DNA from 4 places in the Embleya sp. NBC_00888 genome. Region 4 is predicted to be linked to each of the others. Evidence: riboswitches for the same ligand, from Rfam matches in the RefSeq annotation. Region 4 holds a riboswitch; each other region holds the start of a gene.
What was found. A riboswitch is a leader RNA that binds a small molecule or an ion and turns the genes downstream of it on or off. The one in region 4 is predicted to bind cyclic di-AMP.
Positions count from the first base shown of each region.

Region 1 (7,418 bases), on a different replicon from region 4:
TGACCGCCGGCCTCGTCGAGGCGCACGGCTGGTCCCGCGGGCGTGCGGCGCGCTACCTCGCGGGCCGTCCGGGCGCCGCCGGCACCTGGACCCCCGAGGCGATCACCGCGCTGCCCGCGCTCGCGCCGTGAGGCTCGACCGCCTTCGGGTGTCCGCGCTCGGGTGTCCGCGGTCGGGGTCTCGGCGGCCGGGGTTCCGGGCGGTCGGGCTCGAAACGGGTGGGGCTTCAGCGGTAGTCGGGGTTCTCGAAGTCGTACCGGCACCCCGCGTCCCAGCCCGCGCGCTGGTTGCCGTACGCGGGCATCCCGCCCGCGTCCTTGAGCAACCGGGCCAGGTGCATCAGGTTCCAGGTCATGAACGTGGTGTTGCGGTTGGTGAAGTCGTTCTCCGGGCCGCCCGAGCCGGGATCCAGGTAGGAGGCCCCCGGGCCCACCTCGCCGATCCACCCGGCGTCCGCCTGCGGCGGGATGACGTAGCCCAGGTGCTGGAGGCTGTACAGCACGTTCATCGCGCAGTGCTTGACGCCGTCCTCGTTGCCGGTGATCAGGCAGCCGCCGACCCGCCCGTAATAGGCGTACTGGCCGGCGTCGTTGAGCAGTCCGGAGCACGCGTACAGCCGCTCCACCACCCGCTTGAGCACCGAGCTGTTGTCGCCCAGCCAGATCGGCCCGGCCAACACCAGGATGTCCGCGGCCAGCACCCGCTCGTACAGCGCGGGCCACTCGTCGCCGGGCCACCCCCGGTCGCTCATGTCCGGCCACACGCCGGTGGCGATCTCGTGGTCGACCGCGCGGATCTGGTCGACCACGACCCCGTGCCGGGTCATGATGCCCCGGCTGAGGTCCACGAGCCCCTGGGTGTTGCTGACCGCGGGTGAGCGCTTGAGCGTGCAGTTGACGAACAACGCCCGCAGGTCGTCATAGCGCGCGGGCGGTGGTCCGAAATCGGTCATCCGAGGCTCCCGGGGTGTCCGTGTGACGTACCCGGAAAGCGTCTCCCGACCGGGTCGCGCCGACCGGCACATTCGCCGCGTGCCGCCGACCCGATGTCGGTGCCGTCGGGCAGACTCGTGCCTTTGCCGAACCGGAAGGTGGATCATGGCCGAGTCGATCCCGCCCCTGCACCACTCCCCACGCCGGCGCGAGGACACCCGTACGTCGCCCGCCGATTTGGGCGACGAGCGCGAGGTCCTGACCGGCTTCCTCGACTGGCACCGGGCCACCTTCGAGCTCAAGTGCGCGGGCCTGTCGGCGGAGCAGCTGTCCGAGCGGGCCGTCTCGCCGTCCGGGTTGTCGCTGCACGGCATGATCCGGCACCTGGCCGGCGTCGAACGCTGGTGGTTCCACATCCAGTTCGCCGGCGACGACGTACCGATGCTCTACTACACCGACGACGACCCGGATCAGGACTTCGAGCACCTGGACGGCGACCCGGCCGAGGCGTTCGCCCGCTGGCACGCCGAGTGCGAGCGCTCGCGGGAGATCGTCGCCGCCGCCGCGTCCCTGGACGACACCGGTATCCGCAAGGCCACCGGCAAGCCGTTCTCGCTGCGCTGGGTCCTGGTCAACCTGATCGCCGAGTACGCCCGCCACAACGGCCATGCCGACCTCCTGCGCGAACGCCTCGACGGAGCCGCCGGCATGTGACCGATCCCGGGCAACCGGCCGGGGTCACCCCGCACACCCGGGGTCGTCGCGGCGAGCCGTCGAGGGCGACCATCGGCCGCCGCCGGCGAGCGCGCGCCGGTCGGGTTCGATCGTTGACCCGCCGCGTCCGTCCGCCCCGTCGACGCGTAGGTGGGGGCGGGTCCACGGACGGTCCCGGGCCAGGTGCTCGGCCTCGGCGGCGCGCCACAGCCGCCAGAACCAGGCCAGTCCGGGGCCGTCCCGATCCAGCGTGCGCGCCGCGGCGAGTTCGGCCGGCGTGTCGACGTGCACGCGCAGCGCGGTCACCGGGCCGAGTTCGCGCCGGGCCGCGCCGACCCCCTCCAGGATCACCACCGGCGCGGCCGGAACCTCGCTGTAGCCGCTGATCCGGTAGCCGGCCCAGTCGTAGGAGTCGCAGCGGGTGGCCTGGTGTCGGGCCAGCGGTTCGAGCAGTTGGGCGCGCAGCCTGGGCAACCAGCCGAAGAAGTCCCCCGGCCGGGCGAAGTCGTCCAGGCGCACCACCGGCGCGCCGCCCAGTCGCGCGGCGAGCGCGTCGGCGAACGTGGTCTTGCCGGAACCGCCGATCCCGTCCACCGCGACCAGCCGGGTCGCGCCGATCGACGGCGGCAACGCGGCGACGCACGCGGCCGGCCGATCGGCCGTCGCGCCTCGAATGCGATCCGGCCGTTCGATGGGCATCGAAGCAGCCTATCCACCGGTTTGGGCTGTCCCGGGGCCGGCCGCGAGCCGCGTCGGTTCCGCGCCGGCTCCGGGCCGAGTCCGGCCGGTTCCGACTCCTTCCGGGCCGGCGGCCGAGACGAGGGCTCCGATCACCCGGGCGCGAGCATTCTTGTACATTTGTACTTGTACATCTGTACCACTCGGAGGGAGAGGCCCGTGGCCTGGCTGTTCCTGGGGCTGGCGATCTCGTGTGAGGTGATCGCGACCAGTCTGCTGAAGAGCACCGACGGGTTCACCCGGCTGTGGCCGACGCTGGCTTGTCTGGGCGGATACGCGGGTGCCTTCTACCTGCTGACGCTGTCGTTGCGGCAGTTGCAGGTGGGCACGGCGTACGCGATCTGGTCCGGACTGGGGACGGTGGCCATCGCACTGGTCGGCGCGGCGTTCCTGAACGAGCCGGTGACGTTGCTCAAGGCGTTCGGGATGGCACTGGTGATCGCGGGCGTCGTGGTGTTGAACCTGGGTGGTGCGCATTGACCGCGGCCCGGGATCCGGAGGGTCGGCGACTGCGGATCGTGCGCGGCGCGTGTGAGGTGATCGCGGAGGTGGGCGTGGGCAACACCACGCATCGCCTGGTCGCGGCCCGGGCGGGCGTGCCGTTGGGAGCGACCACGTACTACTTCGCCTCGCTCGACGACCTGGTCGCCGCGGCGCTCGCGCACGCGTCGGCCGAGACGGTGCGGCTGCTGGAGGAGTGGGTCCGGCGGGCGCGGGACGCGGAGGACCTGCCCGGGGTGCTCACCGCGCTCACCGCGGAATACCTCGCGGACCGCTCGCGCGCGCTGGTCGAGTACGAGTTGTACCTGGCCGCCGCCCGCAGCCCGGAGCTGCGCGGGTTCGCCCTGGCCTGGGTCGAGGGCGTCGGCGATTTCCTGTCCGTCCGGGTCGGACCGCGCGCCGCCGCCGCGGCGCTCGCCGTGCTGGACGGGACCATGCTTCAGGTGCTGACGCTGGACACGACGCTGGACGAGACACAGTTGCGCTGGTCGTTGGCCCGGGTCCTGGGTGAGGGCGGGTCGTCGTCGGCGAACGGCTCGTCGTAGGCGTCGCAACGGCCCGGCCCGCCGAGGAGCGGCCGGGCCGGTGCCGGCGCCGGGTGCGGTAAAGTCGTGACCGCGAAGGGGAGTAGCCCCGTGAACCGGTCGTCGACATGCTGGAGTCCTCGGACTCCCGGTGGCCGGGCCCGTGCTCGACACGGGTGGGCGAGACCTTCGGCCAGGCATCGACGCACCCTCGTCTTCTCGTGGGTGCACCCCGTCGTGCCGGGCCGAGTGGTCCTCCGGTTGCCGTGCGGCGCTTCGTGAAGACCCGGGGTCCGGCTCTCGCAGAAAGCCACCCGGAATGCGCCTCGACCTTCTGGCGATCCTGACCGCCTTCGGGCTGATCTTCCTCGCCGAGCTCCCGGACAAGACGATGTTCGCGTCGCTTGCCATGGGCACCCGCATGCGTCCGCTCTACGTGTGGTTCGGCACCTCGGCCGCGTTCGTCGTACACGTGGCCCTCGCCGTCGGCGCGGGCGGCCTGCTCGGGCTGCTCCCCGGCTGGATCGTCAAGCTCGTCTCCGCCGCCCTGTTCGGCTTCGGCGCCTTCATGTTGTTGCGCGGCGGAGCGGGCGAGGAGGACGAGGACACCGCGGGCAAGAGCGTGACCGGCTTCCGGCCGGTCTTCTCGACCGCCTTCGTGGCCGTGTTCATCAGCGAATGGGGCGACCTCACCCAGATCACCACGGCCAACCTGGCCGCCACGAACGGCACCTGGTCCACCGCGATCGGCTCGGCCGCGGCACTGATGTCGGTGTCCGCGTTGGCCCTGCTCGCCGGGCGGTTCATCGCCAAGCGCGTCCCGCTGCAGACGGTGCAGCGGATCGGCGGCCTGTGCATGCTCGGGCTGGCGATCTGGTCGCTGGTGGAGGTGTTCACCGGCTGACCCGCCCCCGGCGATGCCCGGCCCCGCGGATGGCGCCCGCGCCGCCGGTCACCCCGACGACGGCGAGGGGCGGATCGGGGCATCGCCGGCATGTCCGGCATGACCAGTCGATCGGTTGCCCGAAATGTGATGTAGGCCGCATGGATATAACGGACATAAATTATATAGCCGACTTCGGGCCGCAATTCATTTTCCGCGCCCCGCGACGAGTCTCGACTATTTTCCGTTACCGCACGATCACGCCACTCTCCGAGATATCCCCTCGTCATCACCGGTGCACAGGAGCCGAACGCGGGAGAGATGTCGCATTTATTCCGCCTTTACCCGCAAGGCGAAGTCGGCGTTTCGGTTGTGATCAGGCATCCGCATTGCCTACCTTTCTCGCCGATTCACCTTTCGGGTGAACCCTGTCGCCGGTACGCCGAATCCCGTCGCCGGCAGCGGGAGGTCTACATCGAAGAATCCGACGGGAGCGGGGGAACCAGGTGAATCGCCGTGGCCGGGATCGTTCCGGTGACGGCTAGGGGTGAAGTCGCGTAACGCGACCGGGCTGCTCCAGTCCGAATCCGACAGCTCACCTCGTAGGCGACAGGAGAGGACCCCATTTCATGCTGTCCACAAACGCTCGCCATCGCGCCGCTCGACCCACCAACGTCCGCCGCTTCGTCGCGGCGGTGGGCATCGCCGGCATGGGTGTCGTGATCCCGGTCGCCACCGCCGGCGCCGCCCCGGCGCAGGCCCCCTCCACCTCCGAGCAGTCCCCCTCCGCCGTGCTGTCGGCGGTCCCCACCGCCGCGGTCGACGCGGCCCCGGTCCAGGCCGCGCCCGCCACGCCGGAGACCGACACGGCCGCCGACAAGGCCCGCTACGTGGTCCAGGCCGGCGACACGCTGTTCCGGCTCGCCCAGACCAACCAGGTCAACGGCGGCTGGCAGAGCCTGTACGAGCTCAACCGCGACGTGCTGCTGTCCGGCCCGGACCTGATCGAGATCGGCCAGACCCTGCGTCTGGACGGCTCGGCGCCCGAGGCCCCCAAGGCCGCCGCGCCCGCCAAGCCGAGCATCAAGGTCCAGCCCAAGACCTCCGTCACGCCGGGCAAGACCACCCCCAAGCCGGCGAGCAAGCCGTCGGCCGACGTGTCGGTCAAGCCCGCGGCCAAGCCCGCCACCGGCGGCTCGAAGGGCAACCAGGCGCCGACCGGCGGCTCCTCGACCGCGTCGAGCAGCAAGGCCGCCCAGGCCGTGGCCTTCGCCAAGGCGCAGATCGGCAAGCCGTACGTGTACGGCGCCACCGGCCCGAACGCGTACGACTGCTCGGGTCTGGTCCAGGCCGCGTACAAGTCCGCGGGCATCTCGCTGCCCCGCGTGACCAACGACCAGTTCGCCGCCGACACGCACGTGTCGGTCGCCAACCTGCAGCCCGGCGACCTGGTGTTCTTCTACTCGGGCATCAGCCACGTCGGCATCTACATCGGTGACGGCAAGATGGTGCACGCCCCCAACCCGCGCAAGTCGGTCGAGATCGCCTCGATCAACACCATGCCGATCGCCGGCGCCACCCGCCCGGCCTGATCGAACCGGCAACCCGCCGCGGTCGGCGCACATATGCTCCGGCGACGGTGACACAACCGCATAGTGGGACGCGCTTTCGGCGCCGTGCCCTCCGACGACGGTCGGAGCGCGCGGCGCCGCCGTGCGTCCCGGCGGACACGCGGGTGCAGGCGGGCGGACCGGGGGCGGGCGGACCGGAGCGCGGGCGTCAGACCGTCAGGACGATCTTGCCCGTGACCCGGCCGGTCTCCCCGCGCTCGTGTGCCTTGGCCGCGTCCGCCAGCGGGAACACCGAGTCGATCGCGGCGCGCAGTCGCCCCGCCTCGACCAGGTCCGCGACCTGCCGCATGGCCGCGTGGTCGGCCTCGACGAGCATCTCCTCGGCCCGGACCCCGTACCGCTCGACGTCCAGGTCCCCGACGTTGTTCACGATCGCGACGAGCACGCCGCCCCGGCGCAGCGTCCGCAGCGAGCGGGGACCGTACTCGCCGCCGACGCCGTCCAGCACGACGTCCACGTCCCGCACGACGTCGGCGAAGTCGGTCGTGGCGTAGTCGATCATCTCGTCGGCGCCCAGCCCGCGGACGAAGTCGTGCTTGGCCGCGCTCGCGGTGCCGATCACGTACGCGCCGCGCGCCTTGGCGATCTGGACCGCCAGGTGACCGACCCCGCCCGCCGCGGCGTGAATCAACACCCTTTGCCCTTCCCGCAGTTCCGCGGTGTCCACCAGGGCCTGCCAGGCGGTGATCGCGGCCAGGGGCAGCGCGGCGGCCCGCACGTGGTCGACATTCGCGGGCTTGCGCACCAGGTGGCGGGCCGCCGAGACCACGTACTCGGCGTGCGCCCCGTTGCCGTACGGGTAGCTCAGCATGCCGAACACCTCGTCGCCCGGTCGATGGATCGTCACCCCCAGGCCCACCGCCTCCACCACGCCCGACACGTCCCACCCGAGCACGAACGGCGGTTCGCCAAGGATCAGGCCCGTGGCCCGATGTATCCAGTCGGTCGGGTTGACGCCCGCCGCGTGCACCCCGACCAGTACCTCGCTCGGGCCGGGCACCGGCCGCTCCAGGTCGAACTCCCGCAACACCTCGGGACCACCCAGCACATCCTGACCGACAGCGCGCACGTCACTTGCCTCCCCGTCCGAAAGACCAACCCCCACATCGTGTCGACCACCCGGCACCCCACACGAGCGTCCGGAACGACATGATGCATACACTTCCGGACGTGAGCACAGTCGCGATAGCCGTCGCCGACGGGATCCTGCACTTCGAACTGGCCTTGGCCCACGAGTTCTTCGGCTCGGCCCCGCCGGTCCCGGTGGAGAGCTGGTACGAGCTCGTCATCTGTGGGGCGGGCCCCGTGCGGGCCGACGGCCGCTTCCTCCTCGAACCCGACTGCGGACTCGACCGACTGGCCCTGGCCGAGACCGTGATCGTCCCCGGGTGGGCCGACCTCGAGGGGGACCCACCGGCGGACCTCGTCCACGCCGTACGCGCGGCGCACGAGGCCGGAGCGCGGGTGGTCTCCCTCTGCACGGGTGCCTTCGTAC
Region 1 covers NZ_CP108785.1:3,021,402-3,028,819, reverse strand. The annotation lists gene OG948_RS47675 (histone deacetylase) at 1-131, shown strand, start outside; gene OG948_RS47670 (flavodoxin family protein) at 227-952, opposite strand; gene OG948_RS47665 (DinB family protein) at 1,098-1,646, shown strand; gene OG948_RS47660 (hypothetical protein) at 1,671-2,345, opposite strand; gene OG948_RS47655 (multidrug efflux SMR transporter) at 2,544-2,864, shown strand; gene OG948_RS47650 (TetR family transcriptional regulator) at 2,861-3,430, shown strand; gene OG948_RS47645 (TMEM165/GDT1 family protein) at 3,729-4,313, shown strand; cyclic di-AMP (ydaO/yuaA leader) riboswitch at 4,723-4,915, shown strand; gene OG948_RS47640 (NlpC/P60 family protein) at 4,922-5,884, shown strand; gene OG948_RS47635 (NADP-dependent oxidoreductase) at 6,072-6,992, opposite strand; gene OG948_RS47630 (helix-turn-helix domain-containing protein) at 7,076-7,418, shown strand, end outside.
Region 1: it holds a riboswitch for cyclic di-AMP, as region 4 does, so the genes downstream of both, OG948_RS47640 (NlpC/P60 family protein) here and OG948_RS22550 (NlpC/P60 family protein) in region 4, are expected to answer to the same signal.

Region 2 (7,418 bases), 3.3 Mb from region 4:
GCCGCCCCGAGGGGTTGTAGGTGGCGACGTTGACCACCACGTCGACCCGGCCCAACTCCCGGGCCGCGGTGTCCACCAGCGCCCGGCACTCGGCCTGGTCGGCCAGATCGGTGGGTATCGCGAGCACCCGACGGCCGGTCAGCCCGCCGATCTCCTCGGCGAGTCGGCGCAGCGGCTCGGGTCGGCGCGCGGCCAGCGCCAGATCCGCGCCGTCCCGGGCCAGGGCGAGCGCGCAGGCGCGCCCGATGCCGTCGCCGGCTCCCGCGACGATTGCGACCCGTGCGTCCGGTTCCTCCGCCATCGATACCTCCGTGACGTGCCAAAACTTCGTAACTCGCCACCCGTCCTATCGCACGGTGCTTTCCATCGCCATGATCATCCGGTTGGGTTACTGTGCGCGGCCGTCCGCCGCCGAAGAGTCAACCCGGCAAGCCGTACCGACACCACCGGAGGCACCGATGCCCACCGTCGTACTGATCGGAACGCTCGACACCAAGGGATCCGAATACGCGTGGCTGGCCTACCGGCTGCGGGCCCGGGGAGCCGAGGTGGTCCTGATGAACGTGGGTGTGCTGGGCGAGTCGCTCGCCCAGGCCGACGTGCAGGCATCGGACGTCGCGGCGGCGGCCGGCACCGATCTGGCCGACCTGCGCACCCGCGCGGACCGGGGCGCGGCCACCGCCGCGATGGCCGAGGGCGCCGCGTCCATCCTGCGCGAGCTGTTCGACCAGGGCCGGGTGGACGGTGTGCTCGCGATGGGTGGCTCGGGCGGGTCGGCGATCGCCTCCTACGCGATGCGCGCGCTGCCGGTCGGTGTGCCCAAGCTGCTGGTCTCCACGATGGCCGCGGGCGACGTGTCGCCCTACGTCGGCGCGGTGGACGTCACGATGATGTACAGCGTCGTGGACATCGCCGGGATAAACCGGCTCTCCGAGCGGATCCTGGGCAACGCGGCGGACGCGATCGCGGGCATGGCGGGCGGCTACGCGGAGGATCGCGCGGCGGTCGCGGGGGTGAGCGGCGAGGGCCGTCCGCTGGTCGCGGCGTCGATGTTCGGGGTGACCACGCCGGCCGTGGACGCCGCGCGCGAGCGGCTCACCGAGTTGGGCTACGAGGTGCTGGTCTTCCACGCCACCGGCGCCGGCGGCACCTCGATGGAGAACCTGGCCGAGGCGGGCTTCCTGGCCGGGATCCTCGACCTGACCACCACCGAGCTGGCCGACGACCTGGTCGGCGGGGTGCTGAGCGCGGGCCCCGAACGGCTGACCGCGGCCGGGCGGATGGGGCTGCCGCAGGTGGTCAGCGTGGGTGCGCTGGACATGGTCAACTTCGGCCCGCGCGATACCGTGCCCGAGCGGTTCGAGGAGCGGAAGCTGTACGTGCACAACCCGACCGTGACGCTGATGCGCACCACGCCGGCGGAGAACGCCGAGCTGGGTCGGCGGATCGCCGCGAAACTGATCGCCGCGACCGGTCCCACCGCCCTCTACCTGCCGCTGCGCGGGGTCTCGGCGATCGACGTCGAGGGCGCGCCCTTCTACGATTCCGTCGCCGACAAGGCGCTGTTCGACGAGTTGCGGTCCGGACTCGCGGGCAGTGCCGTCGAGTTGCACGAGGCGGCGACGGACATCAACGATCCGGCGTTCGCCACGGCGGCGGCGGATCGACTGCACGAGATGATCACGAAGGGACGTGTGGACTGAGATGGACGGACGCGAGGCGCGGGGCCGACTGCACAGGACGGTCGAGCAGGGCGGCGTCGTGATCGGCGCGGGCGCGGGCACCGGATTGTCGGCCAAGTGCGCCGAGGCCGGCGGCGTGGACCTGATCATCATCTACAACTCCGGCCGTTACCGGATGGCCGGACGCGGTTCGCTGGCCGGGCTGCTGCCCTACGGCGACGCCAACGCGATCGTGGTCGAGATGGCCGGCGAGGTGCTGCCGGTGGTGCGGAGTACTCCGGTGCTGGCCGGGGTGTGCGGCACGGATCCGTTCCGGATCATGCCGCACTTCCTGGACCAACTCGCCGCGATGGGCTTCGCGGGCGTGCAGAACTTCCCCACGGTCGGCCTGTTCGACGGTGTCTTCCGGCAGAACCTGGAGGAGACCGGCATGGGCTACGACCTGGAGGTGGAGATGATCCGGCTGGCCGCCGAGCGCGGCCTGCTCACCGCGCCCTACGTCTTCGATCCGGAGCAGGCCCGCGCGATGGCCGCGGCCGGCGCGGACGTCCTGGTCCCGCACCTGGGGCTGACCACCAAGGGCAGCATCGGCGCGAGCACCGCGGTCTCGCTCGACGAGGCGGTGGAGCGGGTGCAGCGGATGCGCGACGCGGCGGCGGAGGTGAACCCGGACGTGCTGGTGTTGTGCCACGGCGGGCCGATCGCCGAGCCCGAGGACGCCGCGTACGTGCTGGCGCACACCACCGGCGTGGTGGGCTTCTTCGGCGCCTCCAGCATGGAACGGCTGCCGACCGAGACGGCCATCACCGAGCAGGCGCGGGCGTTCAAGGCCATCGGAGCCCGGTAGGCACCGCGCCGTACGAATCCGGGCATCTCGTGCCGGACGCAGGGCGGTACCGGCGGGACGCACCGGGCGTGCCACGTCGGAGGCAGGACGCACAGGGCACCACCAGCAGGACACATCCACCACGACCACGAGGAGTCGCGTGTGTACAAGCTGACCGTGCTGTATGGCCACCCCGAGGACCCGGCGGCGTTCGACGCCTATTACTGGGAGAAGCACGTCCCGCTCGCCCGCACGATGCCGGGATTGACCGGCTGGACCATCGGCAAGTGCGATCCGGACCCCTCCGGCGCGCAGCCGCCCTATTACCTGGTGGTCGGGTTGTACGCGCCGACCCGCGCGGGTATCGAGGCAACCCTGGATTCGCCCGAGGGCCGGGCCACGGTGGCCGACGTCGCCAATTTCGCGACCGGCGGCGCGACGTTCCTTTGGGACGTGGAGCGGGTAGTCGTACCAGTGGAGCTGCCCGCGACGGAATAGCCCGACGGTGCCGCACGGGTGACCACGCGGCCGCGCACCGTGGACGCCGGCGCCGTGAGCTGCGAGGATGGCGACATATCGGGCAAATCGGTGTTATTCCTGCCTATGGGGCACCTCACAAAGCACCCGAAATGTTTGCCAACCCGGCGGCCCGGTGCGTAGCTTCGTGGTTGTTCGCACAAGCGGACTCCCCGGGCGGTACGCCGAATCCTGCCGCCGCCCGAGGGAAGCAGTCGATATCGACTGGCGGCAGGAGCGGGGGAACCAAGTGAGTGCCGGCATCGGCAATGTCGATGTCGTGGGGTGAAGCCATGCCTGTTTTCAGGCGAGGCCGGGCCAATCGTCCGAACCCGACAGCTAACTTCGTAGGCGCCCGACGAGGTAATCAATGACCTTCCGTGCCATCACCGCTCCCGTTCGCTCGCTCTCTCGTGGCCGTCGCGCCGGCATCGCCGTCGCCGCCGGTGCGGGTCTCGTCCTTCCCCTCGTGGGCATGGCGGGCAGCGCGAACGCGGCGTCCTCGTCCACGTGGGACGCGGTCGCGCAGTGCGAGAGCACCGGGAATTGGAGCATCAACACGGGCAACGGTTTCTCCGGCGGTCTGCAGTTCACCCCGAGCACCTGGAACGCCTTCGGCGGCGGCGAGTACGCGGCCGGCGCCGCGCAGGCGAGCAAGGCACAGCAGATCGCGGTCGCCGAGCGCGTGCTGGCCGCGCAGGGCCCCGGCGCCTGGCCGGTCTGCTCGCAGAAGGCCGGTCTGGCCAAGGGCGGCAACGCGTCCGCCACGGCCGAGTCCTCGACCACCGGCAAGACCAAGGCCCAGGACGAGCCGAAGGCCGCGGCCAAGGCCGAGTCGGCGACCGAGACCGCACCGCGCAACTCCGGCGCCGACGCGCCGAAGGTCCAGGTGCAGCCGAAGCAGGACGTCGCCGCGCAGGACGCGTCGAAGTCGGCCGCGAGCAAGCAGGCTTCGGGCTCCGGCAGCTACACCGTCAAGGCCGGTGACACGCTCTCCTCCGTCGCCGCCAAGCTCGGCGTCAAGGGTGGCTACCAGGCCCTGTACACCGCCAACTCGGGTGTCATCGGTGACAACCCGAACGTGATCAGCGTGGGCACCAAGCTCGCCGTCTGACGCACGAACGGCAACACGTGGGCCCCGTCGAGGACTTCGGCGGGGCCCACGCCCATGTCCGGTCGGTGGTGACCGAAATGGAACGCCGTGTGGCCGTGTTGCCGTTCGCTTCGTCGATCGATCAGGCCCGGCTGGGGAGTTCGGTGGCTCCTGCGGACCGGGTGGGGGCGGGGATCGCCGGTTCGTCGGCCGCTTCGCGGGACGCGGATCCGGTGTGGTTGAGCAGCAGGTTGAGGACGACCGCGATGATCGAGCCGGCCGAGATGCCGGACTCGGCGATCATCGCGACCTTGTCCGGGAACGCGTGGTAGAAGTCCGGGAACGCGATCGGGAAGACGCCGAAGGCCAGGGCCACCGCCACGATCAGCGCGTTGGGGCCGGCGTCGAGGTCGGCCTTGCCCAGGGTGCGGATGCCGGCCACCGCGACGGTGCCGAACAGCACCACGCCGGCGCCGCCGAGGACCGGCTGCGGGACGAGCGCGACCAGGCCGCCGACGATCGGCATCAGGCCCATCAGGACCAGGAATCCGCCGCACACCGCGACCACGAACCGGCTGCGGATCCGGGTCAGCGCGACCAGGCCGATGTTCTGCGCGAAGGCCGTGCACGCGAAGCCGTTGAACACCCCGCCGAGCGCGGTGGCCAGGCCGTCGGCGCGCAGACCGCCGGCTATCGTGCGATCGTCGGCGGGTTTGTCCACCACCTCGCCCAGCGCGATGATGTCGGCCGTCGACTCGGTCATGCAGACGATCATCACCACGAGCATGGACACGGTCACCGACACGTCGAACTGCGGCGCGCCGAACGCGAACGGCTGTGGGACCTCGAAGACGGCCAGGTCGCCCAGGGCGCCGCCGTCCACCTTGTCGAACGGGATGGCCAGCAGGGTGCCGAAGAGCAGGCCGAGCAGGATCGCGACGCGCTGCAGGAAGCCGGTCAGCACCCGGTGCAGGACCAGGATCGCGACCAGCGTGGCGGCGGCGAGCCCGAGGTTGGTCGTCGAGCCGTAGTCGGCCGCCTTGCTGTCGCCGCCCTGCGACCAGTTCCCGGCGACCGGCAGCAGGGACACCCCGATCAGGGTGATCACCGTGCCGCTGACCACCGGCGGGAAGAAGCGGATCAGTCGACAGAAGACCGGCGCGAGCAGGAAACAGAACACGCCCGAGACGATCGTCGCGCCGAAGATCACCGGCAGTGTCGCGTCCTGCTTGGCCGCGGCCACCGCCAGGATCGGCGAGACCACCGCGAAGGTGACGCCGTTGACGAACGGCAGTCGTGAGCCGATCCGCCAGAAGCCGAGCGTCTGCAGCAGCGTGGCGAGCCCGGCGATCAGCAGGCTCGCCCCCAGCAGCGTGGTCAGCTCCGCGGTGGACAGGCCCAGCGCCCCGCCGATGATCAGCGGTGGCGCGGCGACTCCGGCGTACATCGTGGCCACGTGTTGCAGGGCGCCGGCCAGCATGCGCCCCGGCGGCAGCACCTCGTCCACGGGGTGCACGGGCGACGCCCCGGCCCCCGGTGACGCCCCGTCGGCGGCATCGCCCGGCGATCCCGCCGCGCCCGCGGTCTTCCTGGTGGTTCTCCAGCCCATGATCGGCGCCTCCACATCGGGTGCCGTCGTAGGACGGCCCGGCCCATTGGACGTACTGGATCGCAGGATCGGGCAGTGGGAGTGGATGCGGATCCGGGGCGTTCCCCTGCCGATTATTTCGCTATACGGAATCAATATTCCGTTGATCAGAAGGAGACTGTAGGGACGGGCCGGATCGGCGGTCAATAGGCACAGACGTCGGCGGTTCGGGCCGGTCACATCTTGTGGCTTCCTCCAAACGCGGCGTCGATCTCCGGAAGGCGGCCGGGTCGCATTTTCAACTTATTCGGGCAAAACGTACCAGCGACGATAAGATTGCGTTTGAAATGCCCTTGCGGCGTTAAATTCTTTTGACATAGGTTCTTCTGACCGTGGTTCCTGCTTTCTCCTGAGAGGGTTCCATGTCGAACATGACCCGCGTAGCCGTCCGTACCGCCGTAGACCACCCGCTGTGGCCCGTGCTCAAGGAAGCCGTCGCCGACCTGCGTCCGTTGCAGGCCAAGGACGGTTCGATCGAGCCGTCCGAGCACGCGTCCGCCCGCGCCCTGGTCGCCGACATCACGTCGGCGGTCACCGGGCTCGCACCGCTGTTCCCGCACGACGAGGCGTACCTGGAAGCGGTCGTCGCCGACTTCGCCCGCTGGGCGGCGGACGGCTTCGGCCGTCCCGACTTCCTGGACTCGCTCGTCGCGTTCCGCCCGGAGCAGGCTCGGCACGACGGTCTGGAGCACCTCGTGGTGTTCCCGATGACCACCCAGAACGGCAATCCCAACCGCAACGTCGAGGCCGTGCTGCTGCGGGTGGTGTGGCCGCAGTGGCTGGCCGCGCTGGAGGCCGAGCGCTACGACAACGCGATGTTCGTGCCGATCGCGTTCGTCGACTTCACCGCCGGCTACGACACCGACTCGGCGGTGCTCTTCCCGGAGACGGTGGCCGTGCGCGAGGTGCCCAGGTTCACCTGGGGCGGCATCTTCTGCGACCGCGAGGCGGCCCGCTTCCGCCGGGTCGCGGTTGCCGCCGCGCACAGCCTCGATCTCGAACTTCCCTCGGACGCGGCCGAGTTGGTGGAGAACCAGCAGCTCGCGCAGGACGCCTTCGTGTTGTGGGACCTGATCCACGACCGCACCCACATGCGCGGCCACATGCCGTTCGACCCGTTCATGATCAAGCAGCGGATGCCGTTCTGGATGTACGCGCTGGAGGAACTGCGCTGCGACCTGACCGCGTTCCGCGAGGCGGTCGCGCTGGCCGGCGAGGGCGTGTCGACCGCGCGTTCGGTGCAGTACGCGGTGATCTTCGACCGGCTGTTCCGCTTCCCGGTCACCGGGGGCCGGGTGCGCAACTACGACGGTCTGGGCGGACAACTGCTGTTCGCCTACCTGCACCGCGCGGGTGTGCTCGAGTGGGCGGACAACCGGCTGACGGTGGACTGGGACCGGATCACCGAAGCGGTGCTCGGGCTGTACGAAGAGGTGGACCGGCTCTACCGCGAGGGTGTGGACCGGCCGAAGGTCGGCCACTGGCTGGCCGGCTACGCGCTGGTCGCCAAGTACGTTTCCCCGCATCCCGGTTCGGTGTGGGCCAAGGGCGCTGCCGCGCTGCCGATGGACGGGCCGCCGAAGGCGCTCGTGGACGCGGTGTTGCCCGACGAGTTCCCGCTGAGCATGTTCTACGAGGCGCTGAACCGGCGGC
Region 2 covers NZ_CP108784.1:1,978,800-1,986,217, reverse strand. The annotation lists gene OG948_RS07770 (SDR family NAD(P)-dependent oxidoreductase) at 1-301, opposite strand, end outside; gene OG948_RS07765 (Tm-1-like ATP-binding domain-containing protein) at 459-1,703, shown strand; gene OG948_RS07760 (phosphoenolpyruvate hydrolase family protein) at 1,705-2,529, shown strand; gene OG948_RS07755 (EthD family reductase) at 2,671-3,006, shown strand; cyclic di-AMP (ydaO/yuaA leader) riboswitch at 3,203-3,394, shown strand; gene OG948_RS07750 (transglycosylase family protein) at 3,395-4,138, shown strand; gene OG948_RS07745 (nucleobase:cation symporter-2 family protein) at 4,260-5,726, opposite strand; gene OG948_RS07740 (DUF6421 family protein) at 6,128-7,418, shown strand, end outside.
Region 2: it holds a riboswitch for cyclic di-AMP, as region 4 does, so the genes downstream of both, OG948_RS07750 (transglycosylase family protein) here and OG948_RS22550 (NlpC/P60 family protein) in region 4, are expected to answer to the same signal.

Region 3 (7,418 bases), 450 kb from region 4:
CCCGGACAGTATGGGGTTGCGTCCGGGCTGCGGATCCTCCGGTGAGGAGGTGGGTCTGGGCAGCCGGGTACGCGTGACGGGTTCCTCGTCGCTCATGGCCTGTCCCCCTTACCGCGGCAGGCCGGAAGATACGGACGACCCGCGCGCACAACACTGTCCCCGGCGGCGGAGCGCCGCCGGGTTCGGTTGCAGCCGGAACGATCTTCCCAGATGGGAACTCATTCCGGTGGCACCGCGCTGTTGCGTGAACACAGGCTCGATTGTCCGGTAAAGGAACCGGAATTGCTGCTCTGCCTCGAATGCGGAATGGGGCATTCCGGTTTCGGGGCGCACGGCACACCGAAGTGCGCCGCGCCCGGGATGAAACACCACGGGATTCGCCACCTTGGGGACGGCAGGGTGCGAATCGGTCTAGATCGCCATTCCGTACACGATCGTGAACAGCGTCCCGAGCGATCCGATGATGAAGACACCGGTCAGGCCGGCGATGATGAGGCCCTTGCCCTGCTCCGCGCTGAACGTGTCGCGCATCGCGGTGGCACCTATGCGCTGCTTCGCCGCGCCCCAGATGGCCAGGGCCAGGCACAGCAGCAGTGCGACGGCCATGATCACCTCGACCATGATCCGGGCCTCCGCCCCCAGCTTCGCGAACGGGCCCCAGTCCGGAGCTATCCCGCCGATGATCGTATTGATGTCGCCATTGCCTTCGCCAAGAAACACGTTGTTCACCGCCCCCGAGGTCGGGCTTTTGGTTGCCTCCGGTCGCATTCGACTGGAGGAGTGGGTCGTTCGTTTATTGTGCTGTGGGGAAGCCGATCGGGCTACCACCTCGGCAAGTGTGTCTGCTCACTGTGTGTATCACGGGTGATTGCGCTGAGCAATCGTGGCGCGCACAATGTGGACGGAGAGTCCGTCGCGGCCCGTCCCGGCCGCGGAGAATCGGGGGTGCCCGCCATGCGCAAAGCCTGGGTCGCCGGTGGCATCGCGTTCGCGATTCCCTTCGGTCTGGTCGGTCTTCTCACTGTAGGCGTCGGTGCGATGCAATCCGCGTCCGGTACGCAGACCGGCGTGGGCGGCACGATGGCGCTGGCTCCCGGCACGGTGCCCGCCGCGTACGCGGCGGCGATCGACAAGTGGGGGCGGCTCTGCCCGGAGATCTCGCCGGCGCTGCTCGCCGCGCAGCTCTACCAGGAGAGCGGCTTCGACCCGAACGCGGTGAGCAACGTGGGAGCCCAGGGCATCGCCCAGTTCATGCCCACGACTTGGCCGGAGTGGGCCACCGACGGCAACGGGGACGGCAAGTCGAGCCCGTGGGATCCCGCCGACGCCATCCCGGCCGCGGCGCGCTACGACTGCTCGTTGGCCAAATATGTCGCCTCGGTGCCCGGCGACCGCACCAACAACATGCTCGCCGCGTACAACGCGGGCGCGTACCGGGTGATGCAGTACAAGGGCATCCCGCCCTACACCCAGACCCAGGACTACGTGAAGTCGATCCGCTCGCTGGAGCAGAGCTTCGGCGTGGTGCAGGCCCCGCTCCAGCCGATGGCGCAGGCGGCGGGCGCGGTCAACTGGGCGCAGACCAAGCTCGGTACCCCCTACCTGTGGGGCGGCGAGGGCACCGCGGCCGACGGCGGCCGGTTCGACTGCTCGGGGCTGACCCAGGCCGCCTACGAGACGGTGAACATCAAACTGCCCCGGGTGGCCAACGACCAGTGGAACGCCGGCCGGCACCCCTCACGCGACCAACTCCTGCCCGGCGACCTGGTGTTCTTCGCCACCGACCTGAGCGACCCGCGCAGCATCCACCACGTCGGGATCTACGTGGGCAACGGCCAGATGATCCACGCGCCGTACACCGGCACGGTGATCAAGTTCGGCCCGATCGACAAGCCGGACTACATCGGCGCGACCCGGGTCACGCCCGAGGGCGCGAAGTCGCTGCCGGACCGCAGCCCCGGCTCGGCGAACAACGATTCGGGCGCGGGCAGTCCGGCCGCCGACCCGGGCCGCTCCACCGCGTCGGGCGGCAAGGTGCCGGCCCGACTTCCGGCCGCGGCCGAGCCGCGCGGCGCGGGTGCGGGCGGCGCGCGGGCACGCTGACCGCCGGGCGCCACGCGTTTCCGGCCGGCCGATCGGGCCGTGCCGGGTGCGGGCGGGCGCCGGCGACCGGCGATGATGAGGCCGGTTCGCCCGCGACGGCAGAAAGGTACCGGCCGAGATGGCGATGATCCCCGGCACCGGCAGATTCACCGCGGTGGTCGGCGTCCTGGCGCTGGGCTTCGCGCTCGGGGTGGTGAAGCTGACCGGCCCGTACGGTTCGCCCCCGTACCACGCGCCGACCCGACCGATCGGCATCGAGACCCTGACACCGCGGCCCGGCACGACCGGTGCGGTGATGCAGGTGGTCGCGCACCAGGACGACGACCTCTACTTCATGAACCCCGACGTGGACCGCGCGGTGCGGGCGGGCACGGAGAGCGTCACGGTCTTCCTCACCGCGGGCGAGGCGGACGGGCGCAACGGCCCCGGCGGACGGCCCGATCCCCAGGCGTACGCCGCCGCGCGCAACAACGGCTCACGCGCCGCGTACGCGTTCATGGCGCTCGGGGATCGCGCGGCGCGCTGGGAGCGGCACAGCGTACGGCTGCGCGACGGCGCGCACGCCGAACTCGACCGACTCGTGGACGCCCCGAACATCAAGCTGGTGTTCCTCAACACCCGCAAGGAGGAGGGCATCGGCGCGCACGGGCGGCTGCGCACGTTGTGGAACGGCTCGGAACGCGAACTGGACACGCTGGCCCCACGGGACGAGCCGGCGGGCGGACCCTACACGTACACCAGGGACGGCCTGATCGACTCGCTCGCGGACCTGATGCGGGCCCAGACGCCGACCGTGGTGCGCACGCTCGACCCGGAGCCGGATCGGCAGCGACACGATGGCGCGCACCCCGTACACGCCGACAACGGCGGCGTCTCGGACCACCAGGACCACACCGCCGCCGCGCAGTTCACGTGGGAGGCGCTGCGCCGGTACAACGCCGATCGACCGGCCGCGAGCGCCGCCGCGATCGCCTACCGGGGCTACTACAACGAGCGTTGGCCGCACAATCTGGCGCCGGCGGCGCGCGAGCGCAAGGACGGGATCAACCGGGTGTACGGCTGGACGGACCGGGTGCGTCACTGCCCGGGTCGGGTGGACTGCGGCGACCTCAAGGTGCGGGACACCGCGCCCGGGACCAACTGGCCGCAGAGCACCACCTACCGCTACCCGAACGCGGGAGTGCGCCCGGTGCTCGGCGCGGACGGCCGGCTCACCGCGTGGGCCGTGCTCGGCGGGCGCGTCACCCGGTGGACCCAGGACGCCGTCGGCGGCCCGAACTGGTCCCCGGCGCACTCGATGCCCGGCCCCGGCGACGGCGAACTCGCCCCGGGGCTCGCCGCGGTGCGCACGGCGGACGGCCGGATCGCGGTGTTCGCGCTGCGCATCGGCGGCGCCCGACGGGCCGATCGGGACCGGTTCGAGATCCTCACGGCGACCGAGACGACGCCCGGCGGCGAATTGGGGCCGTGGCACCGCCTGGGCAACCCCGACGGCGACGGACGCGGCCCGGGCACACCGGTGGTCGCAGTGGACGGCGCGGGCGGGCTGTACCTGTTCGTGCGCGACCGGGACAAGGGGATCAGCGGCCGTCATCGGCCCGCCGGGAGCGACACGTGGTCGCCGTGGCGGGACCTGGGCGGCGGCGAGATCGTCGAGGGGCCCGGCGCGGTGACCCGCCCGGACGGCCGGGTCGTGGTCTTCGGCACTGCGCGCGAGGGCATCCGCTACTGGGAACCGGTCGGCGAGCGGTCGGGGCCGCCGCGCACGATCGCGGCCGAGCGACCGGCGGGCCCGCCCGCCGTGTCGGTGGGCGCCGACGGCAGGGTGGGCGTCGCCTACCGGCGGGCCGGCACACCGGAGATCGCGAGCGTGGTCGAGGGCGGGCCGAACGGGTGGGTGCCGGCCGGCTCGGGCGCCGCGGGCGCGGGCTACGAGGCGTTGAGCCGAGTGCCCCGAGCGGACGGCACGACGGCGACGCTGACCCGGGACGCCGACGGCCGGCCGATCGTGCTCGGCGCGTCCGGGGCGCCGGTCGTGCTCGACGAGCGCGCGGTCGCGGTCGATCCCACCGGCGCGCCGGACGGCGCCGGGCACGCGGTGGCCCTGTGGCTCGGTCCGGACGGCGCGCTGCGCACCGCGCGGCTGCCCTGACGGCACCGTCGGGACACGCGCACCGGTCCGCACACGTGAACCGTTCGGACACGCGAACCGTTCGGACACGCGCACCGGTCCGCACACGCGAACGGCGGGCGCTCCCGGGAGGGAACGCCCGCCGTTCGGTGCAGCGGTGACTCGAATGCAGCGGGTGCAGCGGGTGGAGCGGGTGACTCAGACGCTGACGCCGTGGCTGCGCAGCCACGTCATCGGGTTGACCGCGGAGCCGTAGTTCGGCGTGGTGCGGACCTCGAAGTGCAGGTGCGGGCCGGTGACGTTGCCGGTCGCGCCGGAGAGCGCGATCTTCTGGCCGGTCTGCACCTTCATCCCGGCCTTGACCGAGATCGAGGACAGGTGCGCGTACTGGGTGTACTTGCCGTCCGCGTGCCGGATGACGACCTCGTTGCCGTACGCGCCGCCCCAACCGGCCGACACGACGGTGCCCGAGGTGACCGCGCGCACCGTGGTGCCGGTCGAGACCGCGAAGTCCTGGCCGGTGTGGCTGCCGCTGGACCAGCGCGAGCCGCCGGAGCCGAAGCTCGCGGTGAGCGTGGCGCCCGAGACCGGGGCGACGTACGAGCCGGAGGCGGTCGTCGTCGAGTCGGTCTTGGCGGCCTCGGTCTTGGTGGTCACGGCCTTCGGAGCCGGCTTGCTCTCCGTCTTGGCCTTCGGGGCCTCGGCCTTGGGCGCCTCGGTCTTCGGCGTCTCGGCCTTCTGCACCTCGACCTTGGGCTCGGCGGCCTCGGTCTTGGTGGTGGTCGGCGCGGCCTTGCCGTCGACCGCGAGCTTTTGACCCGGGAAGATCAGGTCGGGGTTCTCGCCGACGACGGACTTGTTGGCCTCGTACAGCTTCGGCCAACCGCCGGGCACGTGCGCGGCGTTCGCGATCTTGGAGAGCGTGTCGCCGGTGACCACGACATAGGACGAGGTCGCGGCGGCCGGCTCGGTCTTCGGCGTCTCGGTCTTGGGTGCCTCGGTCTTCGGGGCCTCGGCCTTGGGGGCCTCGGTCTTCGGAGCCTCGGTCTTGACCTCGATCTTCGGCGCGGCTTCCGTCTTCTTCGGGGCCGGCTTGGCGGTCTCGGTCTTGGGAGCGGTCTTCGGCGCGGTCTTGCCGGCCGAGGAGCCGGTGTCGACGTCGGCGGCGGCGCCGCCTCGGGTCAGGCCCGCCTTGACCGAGCACACCGGCCACGCGCCGGGGCCCTGGCCCTTGAGGACCTTCTCGGCGATCGCGATCTGCTGACCCTTGGTCGCCAGGTCGGCCCGGGCGGCGAACTCCGTGCCGCCGAACGCCTTCCAGGTGCTCGCGGTGAACTGCAGGCCGCCGTAGAAGCCGTTTCCGGTGTTGATCTGCCAGTTGCCCGTGCTCTCGCACTGGGCGACCTTGTCCCAGGTGCTCACGGAGGCGGCCTGGGCGGTGCCCGCGCCGATGATCGGCATGGCGACGCCGACTCCGGCGACACCCGCCGCGGCGATCAGACGCGTGGTCCTACTGGTGCTGCGACGGCGATGACGCCCGGTTCCGGACAGCATGGCTGGATCCTCTCCCACGCCTACGAGGTGAGCTGTCGGATTCGGGCCGGAGATCGATAGCCCGGCCACGTCCCGAAGGACATGGCTTCACCCCAAGCCGTTCGCGGCGTCCGATCATCGAGATCGGGGCCGTTCGCGGCGGTTCACCTGTGGTTCCCCCGCTCCTGTCGTGTGGTGCTCGTCAGCCTCCCGAACGGCCGGCGACAGGATTCGGCGTACCGGCGATCGGGGTCCGTGTGGGATACGGACGGATCGAACGCTAAGCAGGCCTCGCCGAAGATCACAAGTCTGTGTCGGATAGACGTCGATTATCCGTTTTGCGGATGAGCGCAATGTAGATGATCCCTTACGGAAAGGACCGTAGTTGGCGTTCCGTGGTGGAAGGGACGGAAACGCGTGACAACGGCCCTTGGTCGCCGTGTAGGTCGATCACCCGGGAAAGATCACCTACGTCCCGTTCGTCACATCCGCATCGCGTGTGGCGTCGCGCGGACCGGGCGCCTGCCCACCGACATGGGCGTTCGCACCCGTGGTCGACGTGATTCGTCCCACAAACGAAGCGCGCCATGTCCGATTTGCCCCAGGCGACTTCACCCTGCGCCGTCGCGGGATCGCGACGCGACACCGCCCGCGACCGCTCGCGGCGCCGGCCGATGCGCGGCGCCGCGGGCGGTGTGTGCGGGACTCAGCCGCGCTGCGCGCGCCAGCCGGCCCAGGCGCTCTCCACCATGTCCGCCGTGTCGTGCCGGGCCTTCCAGCCCAGTTCGGTGGTGATGCGATCGGCGCTCGCGACCACCCGGGCCGGGTCGCCCGCGCGCCGGGGTCGCAGCTCCGGCGCGATGTCGCGCAAACCGGTGACCTCGCGGATGAGTTCCACCATCTCGCGCACCGACGTGCCCTCACCGCGACCGACGTTCAACACCAGCCGCGCGTCCGGGTCGGTGCCGAGCCGACGGGTGGCCGCCACGTGCGCCTCGGCCAGGTCCACCACATGGATGAAGTCGCGCACGCAGGTGCCGTCCGGGGTGTCGTAGTCGTCCCCGAAGATCACCGGCGGCTGATCCGCCGTCAGCTTCTCCAGCACCATCGGCACGAGGTTGAACACGCCCTCGTCCGCGAGCTCCGGCGCGCCCGCGCCCGCGACGTTGAAGTAGCGCAGCGCGGCGTACGAGATGCCGTGCGCGCGCGCTGTGGCCTTGATCATCCACTCGCCGACGAGCTTGCTCTCGCCGTACGGGTTGATCGGCAGGCACGGGGTGTCCTCGTCGACGAGGTCGACGTCGGGCATGCCGTAGACGGCGGCGCTGGAGGAGAACACGACGCGCGTGACGTCGGCCGCGACCATGGCCGCGAGCAGGACGCGCAGGCCCTCGACGTTCTCCTCGTAGTAGTAGAGGGGGCGCGCGACCGATTCGGGCACCTGCTTCTTCGCCGCGATGTGCACCACGCCGTCCACGGCGTGCGCCCGGAACGTCTCGTCCAGCAGCGCCCGGTCCAGCACCGAGCCGACCACCAGCGGCACCTTCTCGGGAACCCGTTCGCGCGCGCCCGTGGAGAAGTCGTCGAGGACGACCACATCCTCGCCGGCCGCGAGCAACGCCCGCACGACATGCGTCCCGATGTACCCGGC
Region 3 covers NZ_CP108784.1:4,805,324-4,812,741, forward strand. The annotation lists gene OG948_RS20270 (hypothetical protein) at 1-96, opposite strand, end outside; gene OG948_RS20275 (hypothetical protein) at 412-720, opposite strand; gene OG948_RS20280 (NlpC/P60 family protein) at 955-2,103, shown strand; gene OG948_RS20285 (PIG-L family deacetylase) at 2,222-4,255, shown strand; gene OG948_RS20290 (transglycosylase family protein) at 4,433-5,788, opposite strand; cyclic di-AMP (ydaO/yuaA leader) riboswitch at 5,793-6,014, opposite strand; gene galE (UDP-glucose 4-epimerase GalE) at 6,474-7,418, opposite strand, start outside.
Region 3: it holds a riboswitch for cyclic di-AMP, as region 4 does, so the genes downstream of both, OG948_RS20290 (transglycosylase family protein) here and OG948_RS22550 (NlpC/P60 family protein) in region 4, are expected to answer to the same signal.

Region 4 (7,418 bases):
CGGACGGCGGCCTCGTGCTTCTTCTTCGTGTCGGACCACACCATGAACAACACCACGGCGGTGATCATCAGCAGCGGGATGGACGGACCGAAGCCCGAGTCCAGGTAGGTGAAGAACAAGGCGACCCCCATGACGGCGACCGCGGCGGCGGCCAACGCCCCGTAGTCGAACTTCCTGGACAGGATCCGCCGCAGCAGCGGCTGTTCCTCGCCCCGGGCCGGGATCAACAGCCAGCCCAGGCTGTACACCAGTACGCCCACCCCGCCGAAGAGCGACAGCACCGCGAACACGATGCGGAAGATCACGGGGTCGAGGCCGAAGTGCTCGCCGAGGCCGCCGCACACGCCCGAGACCATCCGGTCCTCGGTGCTGCGCAGGAGCTGGGGGCGAATCGTCGTCGTGGGCGCCGCGGACGACCCCGGAGGGCCGCCCGGGACGTCGCCGGCCCGGTCGCCGGCCGAGATACCGGGTTTCATGTCGTCGTTCATGGGTCCATCGTGGCGCTCCCGCCGCCCCGTTCCCATCGGGCTCCGCCCTGGCCCGCCCCTGGTTCGACCCTGAGGGCGAATCAGGGTCGGGCCCTGATGCGTCGGGGCTTGCCGGCGTGTGACGATCGGTCGTGTGACCGCCGTCTACCCCCCGCCCGCCGCGCCCGTCCGGCCCGCGCCGTCGACCCCCCGGCTCCGGCGCGCCGCCTCCCACCGGTTCGCCGGCGGCGTCGCGCGCGGTCTGTCCGAGCACCTCGGTGTCGAGGTGCTGCTGCTGCGGGTCGCCTTCGTCGCGCTCGCGTTCTTCGCGGGTCTGGGGATCGCGCTCTACGCGGCCTTTTGGATCTTCGTACCGCAGGGCGCGGGGACCACGGCCCCGCCGCCGCGCGAACGTGGTCGGGAGCGGCATCAGGCGCTCGCCCTGATCATCGTGTTGATCGCCGCCACCATGCTCACCGGCGTGGGCGCGACCACGAGCGGAAGCAAGGTCGGGGACTGGATCTGGCCGCTGCTGGTGGCCGGCCCCGGGGTGATCCTGCTGTGGCGCCAGGCGGACGAGTCGCAGCGCAACCGGTGGTTCTCGCTGGACGGGCGCAGCCGGGTGGCCGGCGCGCTGCGCACCTTCGTCGGCGCCACGCTGGTGCTGGCCGGTCTGGTGTTCTTCTCGTTCGGCCGGGGCGGCCTCGGCGACGCGCTGGCCGCGATGCGCGGGGCCGGGCTGCTCCTGGTCGGGCTGCTGGTCATCTTCGGCCCGTATCTGCTGCGGCAGACCCGCGAGCTGGGCGCCGAGCGCCGGGCCCGGATCCGGGCCCAGGAGCGCGCCGAGGTGGCCGCGCACGTGCACGACTCGGTGCTGCACACGCTGACGCTGATCCAGCGTCAGGTCGACGACCCGCGCGAGGTGGCCCGGCTCGCCCGCGCGCAGGAGCGCGAGCTGCGCGCGTGGTTGTACCGCCCCGACGGCGAGGAACCGGATCGCACCTTCGCCGCCGCGCTGCGCTCGACCGCGGCCGAGGTCGAGGACGCGCACGGCGTGTCGATCGAGGTGGTGTCCGTGGGCGACTGCCCGGTGGACGACAAGCTGGCCGCGCTGCTGGCCGCCGCGCGCGAGGCGATGGTCAACGCGGCGAAGTACGCGGGCGGCGCGGCGATCTCGGTGTTCGGCGAGGCCGACGAGGACATGGTCACCGTCTTCGTCCGGGACCGCGGACCCGGCTTCGACCCGGACGCGGTGCCCGCCGACCGGCTCGGTGTGCGAGAGTCCGTGCTGGGGCGCATGCGCCGCAACGGGGGCGCCGCGAACATCCGCAGCGAACCCGGCGAGGGCACCGAGGTCGAGCTGGAGATGCGCCGAGCCGAGGCCGGCCGGGCCGCTGTGGGAAGGACGAACACGTGAACGCCACCGAGACGAGCACCGAGCACCCGGAGGGAGCGCCCCGTACCCGGGTGGTCCTGGTCGACGACCACCGGATGTTCCGAACCGGCGTGCGCGCCGAGATCGGCGAGGCGGTCGAGGTGGTCGGCGAGGCCGACGACGTCGCGAGCGCGGTGGCCGTGGTCACCGAGACCCGTCCCGAGGTGGTCCTGCTCGACGTGCACCTGCCCGGCGGCGGTGGGGTCGAGGTGCTGCGCCAGTGCGCGTCGTTGATCCCGGCCGTGCGCTTTTTGGCGCTGTCCGTCTCGGACGCGGCCGAGGACGTGATCGGGGTGATCCGCGGTGGCGCCCGGGGCTATGTGACCAAGTCGATCACCGGCGACGAGCTGATCCGCGCGATCGGCCGGGTCGGCGAGGGCGACGCGGTGTTCTCGCCGCGTCTGGCGGGCTTCGTGCTGGACGCGTTCGCGGCCACCGACGTGCCGCCGATCGACGAGGACCTGGACCGGCTCACCCAGCGCGAGCGCGAGGTGCTGCGGCTGATCGCGCGCGGCTACGCGTACAAGGAGATCGCCCGGCGGCTGGTCATCTCGGTCAAGACGGTGGAGACCCATGTGTCCGCCGTGCTGCGCAAGTTGCAGCTTTCCAACCGGCACGAGCTGACCCGTTGGGCGACCGACCGCCGGCTGGTCTGACCGGACCGGCGGTACCCCGGCACACACGACGGCGCCCGCCCTCGGATTCGTTCCGAGGACGGGCGCCGTCGAGGTGTCGTCGGTGTCCGGTGGGCCTAGCCGGGTCGGATGGCCGCGAGGAACGGCATCGAGTCCAGCGGCGCCTTGGTCACGGTCTTGCCCGGACGCGGGGCGTGCACGATCTGGCCGTTGCCGATGTACATGCCCACGTGCCGGTTGTCCGAGTAGAAGAACACCAGGTCGCCCGGCTGGAGGGCGCTCTTGGCGATCTTGGGACCGTCGTTGATCTGGGTCCAGGTGGTGCGGGTGAGCGTCACGCCCGCGGCCTTCCAGGACGCCTGGGTCAGGCCGGAGCAGTCGTACGAGCCGGGGCCCTCGGCGCCGGAGACGTACGGCTTGCCGATCTGCGCCAACGCGAAGTTGATCGCGGCCTGGGCCCGGCCGGAGGCCGGGATGTTGGTCGCCGGCGCGGTGTCCTTCTCCTTGTCCCGCGAGCTGCGGTCGGGCGTACGCGAGGTGTCGCCCGCGTGCTCGTCCGAGTCGAGGACTTCCTTCTTCTGCTGCTCGGTGAGCGTGTTCAGCAGCCGCTGGGCCTCGGAGAGCTTGGCCTGGATGTCGGCCTTGTTCTTGTTCAGCTCGGTCCGCAGCTTCTCCAGTTCCGCGAGCTGCGAGGAGGCCTCGGTGCGGTCCTGCTGGAGAACTCGGGCCTGCGCCGCGATCTGCTTCAGCTTGGCGGCCTGCTGGCCGTCGAGCTGGGACATCATCTGCGACTTCTGCAGGTAACCCTCGGGGTCGCCGCTGAGCGCGAGCGAGAGCGACGGCGGCAGGCCGCCGCTGCGGTACTGGTTGGCCGCCAGGACACCGATCTGGTCGCGCAGGGCGTTCAGCGCGGTCTGTTCCTCGGTGATCCGAGCCTGCGTCTGGTTCGCGGTGCCCTGCTGCTTGGTGATCTGCTCCTCGACGCCGTTGGCGGCGTCGGTGGCCTTGATCACGTCGCTGTGCAGTTGGTTGACGCGTTCCTTGGTCTGCTGGAACGACTGCGCGGGATCCGCGCTCGCGGTGCCGGCGAAGGTCATCACGCCGGTCATCGTCGCGGCGGCCGTGACGACGGTCGCTGCGGTACGGACGGCGGTGCGCGGCTTGGGCTTGCGGTGCTGCCCGGGTCGACGTTGGGACGCCACTGGTGGCGGGTCTCCTTCCTCGGCCGCCTACCGGGTTAGCTGACGGGTTCGGGCGGAAGAAGGCGCCCTACGGTGCCGGAGCACCGATTCACCCCAGGGACTGCGAGGGTCCCCGGTTCCGGCTTCTCGCCGCGACGACTGCGGTCACCCACAGTCACCGAAACGCGTCCCCGAATTCGGCGGAGGCGATCGTGTCGACCGGGTGGCCGACGTCGAGCCGATCGCCTGTCGCAGAACACTAGTCACAGGCGTGTCACGACCATCACCATTGGCCTCTGCATTGCCAAAACTTTACCAAGGTCGCCGTTTCCTTCTCCCCGTATCACGGGAAAAGCGCCCGGATTCCCGAAAGTCGATCTTGAGCCGTTTGGCGCACATTACTCGCGTATGACCAACCGGAAGGTCCCTTATCGGCCGCCGGCTAAGCTGCGACCCGCAACGACGACGGCGTCCCGGGCGCCGCGCGAGGAGCCGACGAGGAGTTGTACGACGTGGACGTTCTGCGGCAGATCCTGCTGGTCCTGCACATCGTGGGCATCGCGTCCCTGCTCGGCGGCTTTCTCACCCAGATGTCCGGGCTGCGCACCGGCGACGTGCGGATCGTGCCCGCGATGACGCACGGTGCGCTGACCATGCTCGTCACCGGTCTGGCGCTGGTCGGGGTGGTCCAGGCGGGTCTGGACCAGGACGTGGACAACGCCAAGATCGGCACCAAGCTGGTGATCCTGCTGGCGATCCTGCTGCTGGTCTGGGGCAATCGCGCCGCGGACCGGGTCTCCCCGAAGGTCCTCGGCGCGATCGGCCTGCTGACCGTGGCGAACATCGCCATCGCCGTCATGTGGACCTGAGCCGGCGCGACGAACCCGCCGGCTCACCTCCCGGGCGTGTCCTCGATCCCTCGCCGAGCGCGCCAGGCCCTGTCCGGCGGATCCCGATGGGTCCGCCGGACAGGGTCTAGCGGCAATACCGGTGTTTTTAGGTCTTTCTGCGGCAGGTTGGGGTGGTGCGGGTCGGTCCGACGAGCGTGACGTCGGGTGGGTTCGGTGGGGGTGTGCTGCGGTGCTCGGTTCGCTTGAGCGCCCAGTTGGACATCTTGCGTTTGATGACGCGGGGGTTGGAGCGCAACCGCCTCGGCGGCAGGGGCCGTTCGTGGATCTCACACAGGGTGGCGAGGAGTGCGACGGCGAGTCGGGAGGGGGGAAAACGCCGCCTGGCCGGTGACGTGGCGGCGGACGACGCGCAGGGTTCGGATGAAGGACAGCCTGTCCGGGTCGCAGTCCACATCCCGAGCGGCGTGGTGCATCAGGTCGCGCAGGGCGTGATGGACCAGGAGAACACCGAGGATCTCCTGTTCGACACCCGCCGGGTGACGGGAACGCAACACGTGGCCGGGACCGCCCTGGTGGGTCTTGATCTCGTCGAGGGCGGTCTCGATCTCCCACCGCTCGTGATACAGCGCCGCCAACTCGGCGGCCGGAGCCGCCGAGGGATCGTGGACGGTGGTGATCAGCCGATACACGATCTCCTCCCCACCGCCCGGGCCCAGGGTGTACTCGACCACACGGACCCGGATCGGATCGACGCGCCGGCGGTCGTGACCGGCGAAGATCTCGGACAGGTAGGACCCGTCGGGCAGGGAGGTCAGGACCGGGAGCACGGCGTTGCCCTTGATCCGCCACAACAGGTCCGCGCCGGTCCCGGAGGCCGCCCGCCACAGTTCGAAGTCGTGGAAACCCCGGTCGGCCAACAGGAGCATCCCGGGCTCCAACGACGCGAACAACCGCCGGGCCGCGGTCGTTTCGCGCACGGCGAGCGGCGCGATGTCGGCCGCGAACACCACGTGGGTGCCGCACTCGACCAACACGGCCACCCTCGCCTGCGGATACGCGCTCCGACCCTGGCCCCGACTCGTACCCGGCCGACCGAAGAAACCCGCGTTCGCCTCGCTGTCGGGCAGGTCGAAGGTCGTGCCGTCCACCGCGACCAGACGGCGCCCGCGATACCACGCCCCGACCGTCCCCGGCACCGCCACCGGACGACACACCCGAGCGAACAACACCCTCAACGGCTCCGGCCCCAACCGCAGCCGCGCCCGCCCGATCGCCCCGGTCGTCGGAACCCGCCACGTCCCCACCCACCGACGCTCCCGCTCCAGACCCTGCGTGAGCAGACGCGCGACCTCCTCGTAGCCCTGACCCGAGAACAGACACATCGCCAGGACGAAGTAGACGACCACCCTCGCCGGCAACAACCGACGACGCTGCTCGACCCGCCCACACCCCGCGACCACCTCGTCGACCAACTCCGGCGGAAACGCACGCGTCAACACCCCCAACGCGATCCGATCCGAGAACCGCTCACCCGTCGACGACTTCACCTGCCCAGGCCTTGGCACAACCCATCCAACGAGCGAACCCCATCAAAGTCACTGGTATTGGGTCTAGCGGGTGTCCACCACCCGGAACACCTCGGCCATCCGCCCCGCGCCCAGACCGAACCGCAGGGCATTGCGGCCGAGCATCCTGGTCACCTCATCGCGCAGCCCGGACAGATGACTCGTCTGACTCGTGTGCGACAACAACGCCGCCATCTTGCGCTCGAACACCGCGCTCACCTCGACCGCGTGGTCCGGGTCCCCCGTCGGCGACAACCACGTCTCCGGCACGGTCCACTCCCGCAGTCCCTCCGCGTCCAGCAACTCGGGGTGCGCGAAGGGGTTCCGGGCGTCCGGGTAGATCGCCCGCATCGCCGCCTCGCCCGCCTCCAGATGATCCGGATGGCTGGGCGCGAGCCGCGTCCAGTCCCGCTCGGGACTGGGGATCACCATGCGCTGCGGCCGCACCTGCCGAATCACCCGGGTGATGTCGCGCCGCAGTTCGAGGGTCGCGGCCAACCGTCCGTCCGGGTAGCCGAGCCAGTACAGCCGCTTCACCCCCACGTGCGCCGCCGCCGCGGTCTGCTCGGCCCGCCGGATCCCGCCGATCTCGGATCGCGGCACCGCCGGGTCGAAGCCGCCCGCGTCCCCGTCGGTGACCAGGCAATAGCTCACCTCGACGCCGGCCTCGGTCCAGGTCGCCACCGTCCCCGCCGCCCCGTAGTCGATGTCGTCCGGGTGCGCGGCCAGCACCAGCACCCGTTCCACGTCACGATCGTCCAGCACGATGTACTCCCTTGATCGGATCGATCCCCGACCGGTGATCCACCGATCCCGATCGACGTGATGCCGGCGGCGAAAACCCGTCGTCGGCGCAATGATCTCCGCTCTGTACAAAGGGCCGAGCACGACTCGCTTGTTACCCACCTAGACTCGGGGAACGATGAGCAGCCTCTTCGACGACATCCCCCTGCCCGGTTTCGAGACCGCGGCCAAGAAGTCCCCCACGAGCCCCGCGGACGACATTCCGCTGCCGCCCGAGCCGGACGAGAACCACGTGTACGGCCTTCCGGAGGACTATCCGGACGACCTGTACGAAGGGCAGTACGCACCGCCGCCCGAGCCGCGCGACGCCTACTACCGCAACGGCGCGCCGCGCCCGGTCGTGGATCCGGCGCGGCTGCTGGACGGAATGAACCCGCAACAGCGCGCCGCGGTCGTGCACGAGGGGTCCCCGCTGCTCATCGTGGCCGGCGCGGGCTCCGGCAAGACGCGCGTGCTGACCCACCGGATCGCGTATCTGCT
Region 4 covers NZ_CP108784.1:5,258,580-5,265,997, reverse strand. The annotation lists gene OG948_RS22565 (PspC domain-containing protein) at 1-488, opposite strand, end outside; gene OG948_RS22560 (PspC domain-containing protein) at 622-1,884, shown strand; gene OG948_RS22555 (LuxR C-terminal-related transcriptional regulator) at 1,881-2,558, shown strand; gene OG948_RS22550 (NlpC/P60 family protein) at 2,654-3,739, opposite strand; cyclic di-AMP (ydaO/yuaA leader) riboswitch at 3,749-3,886, opposite strand; gene OG948_RS22545 (hypothetical protein) at 4,231-4,587, shown strand; gene OG948_RS22540 (IS4 family transposase) at 4,896-6,134, opposite strand; gene OG948_RS22535 (PIG-L deacetylase family protein) at 6,180-6,899, opposite strand; gene pcrA (DNA helicase PcrA) at 7,057-7,418, shown strand, end outside.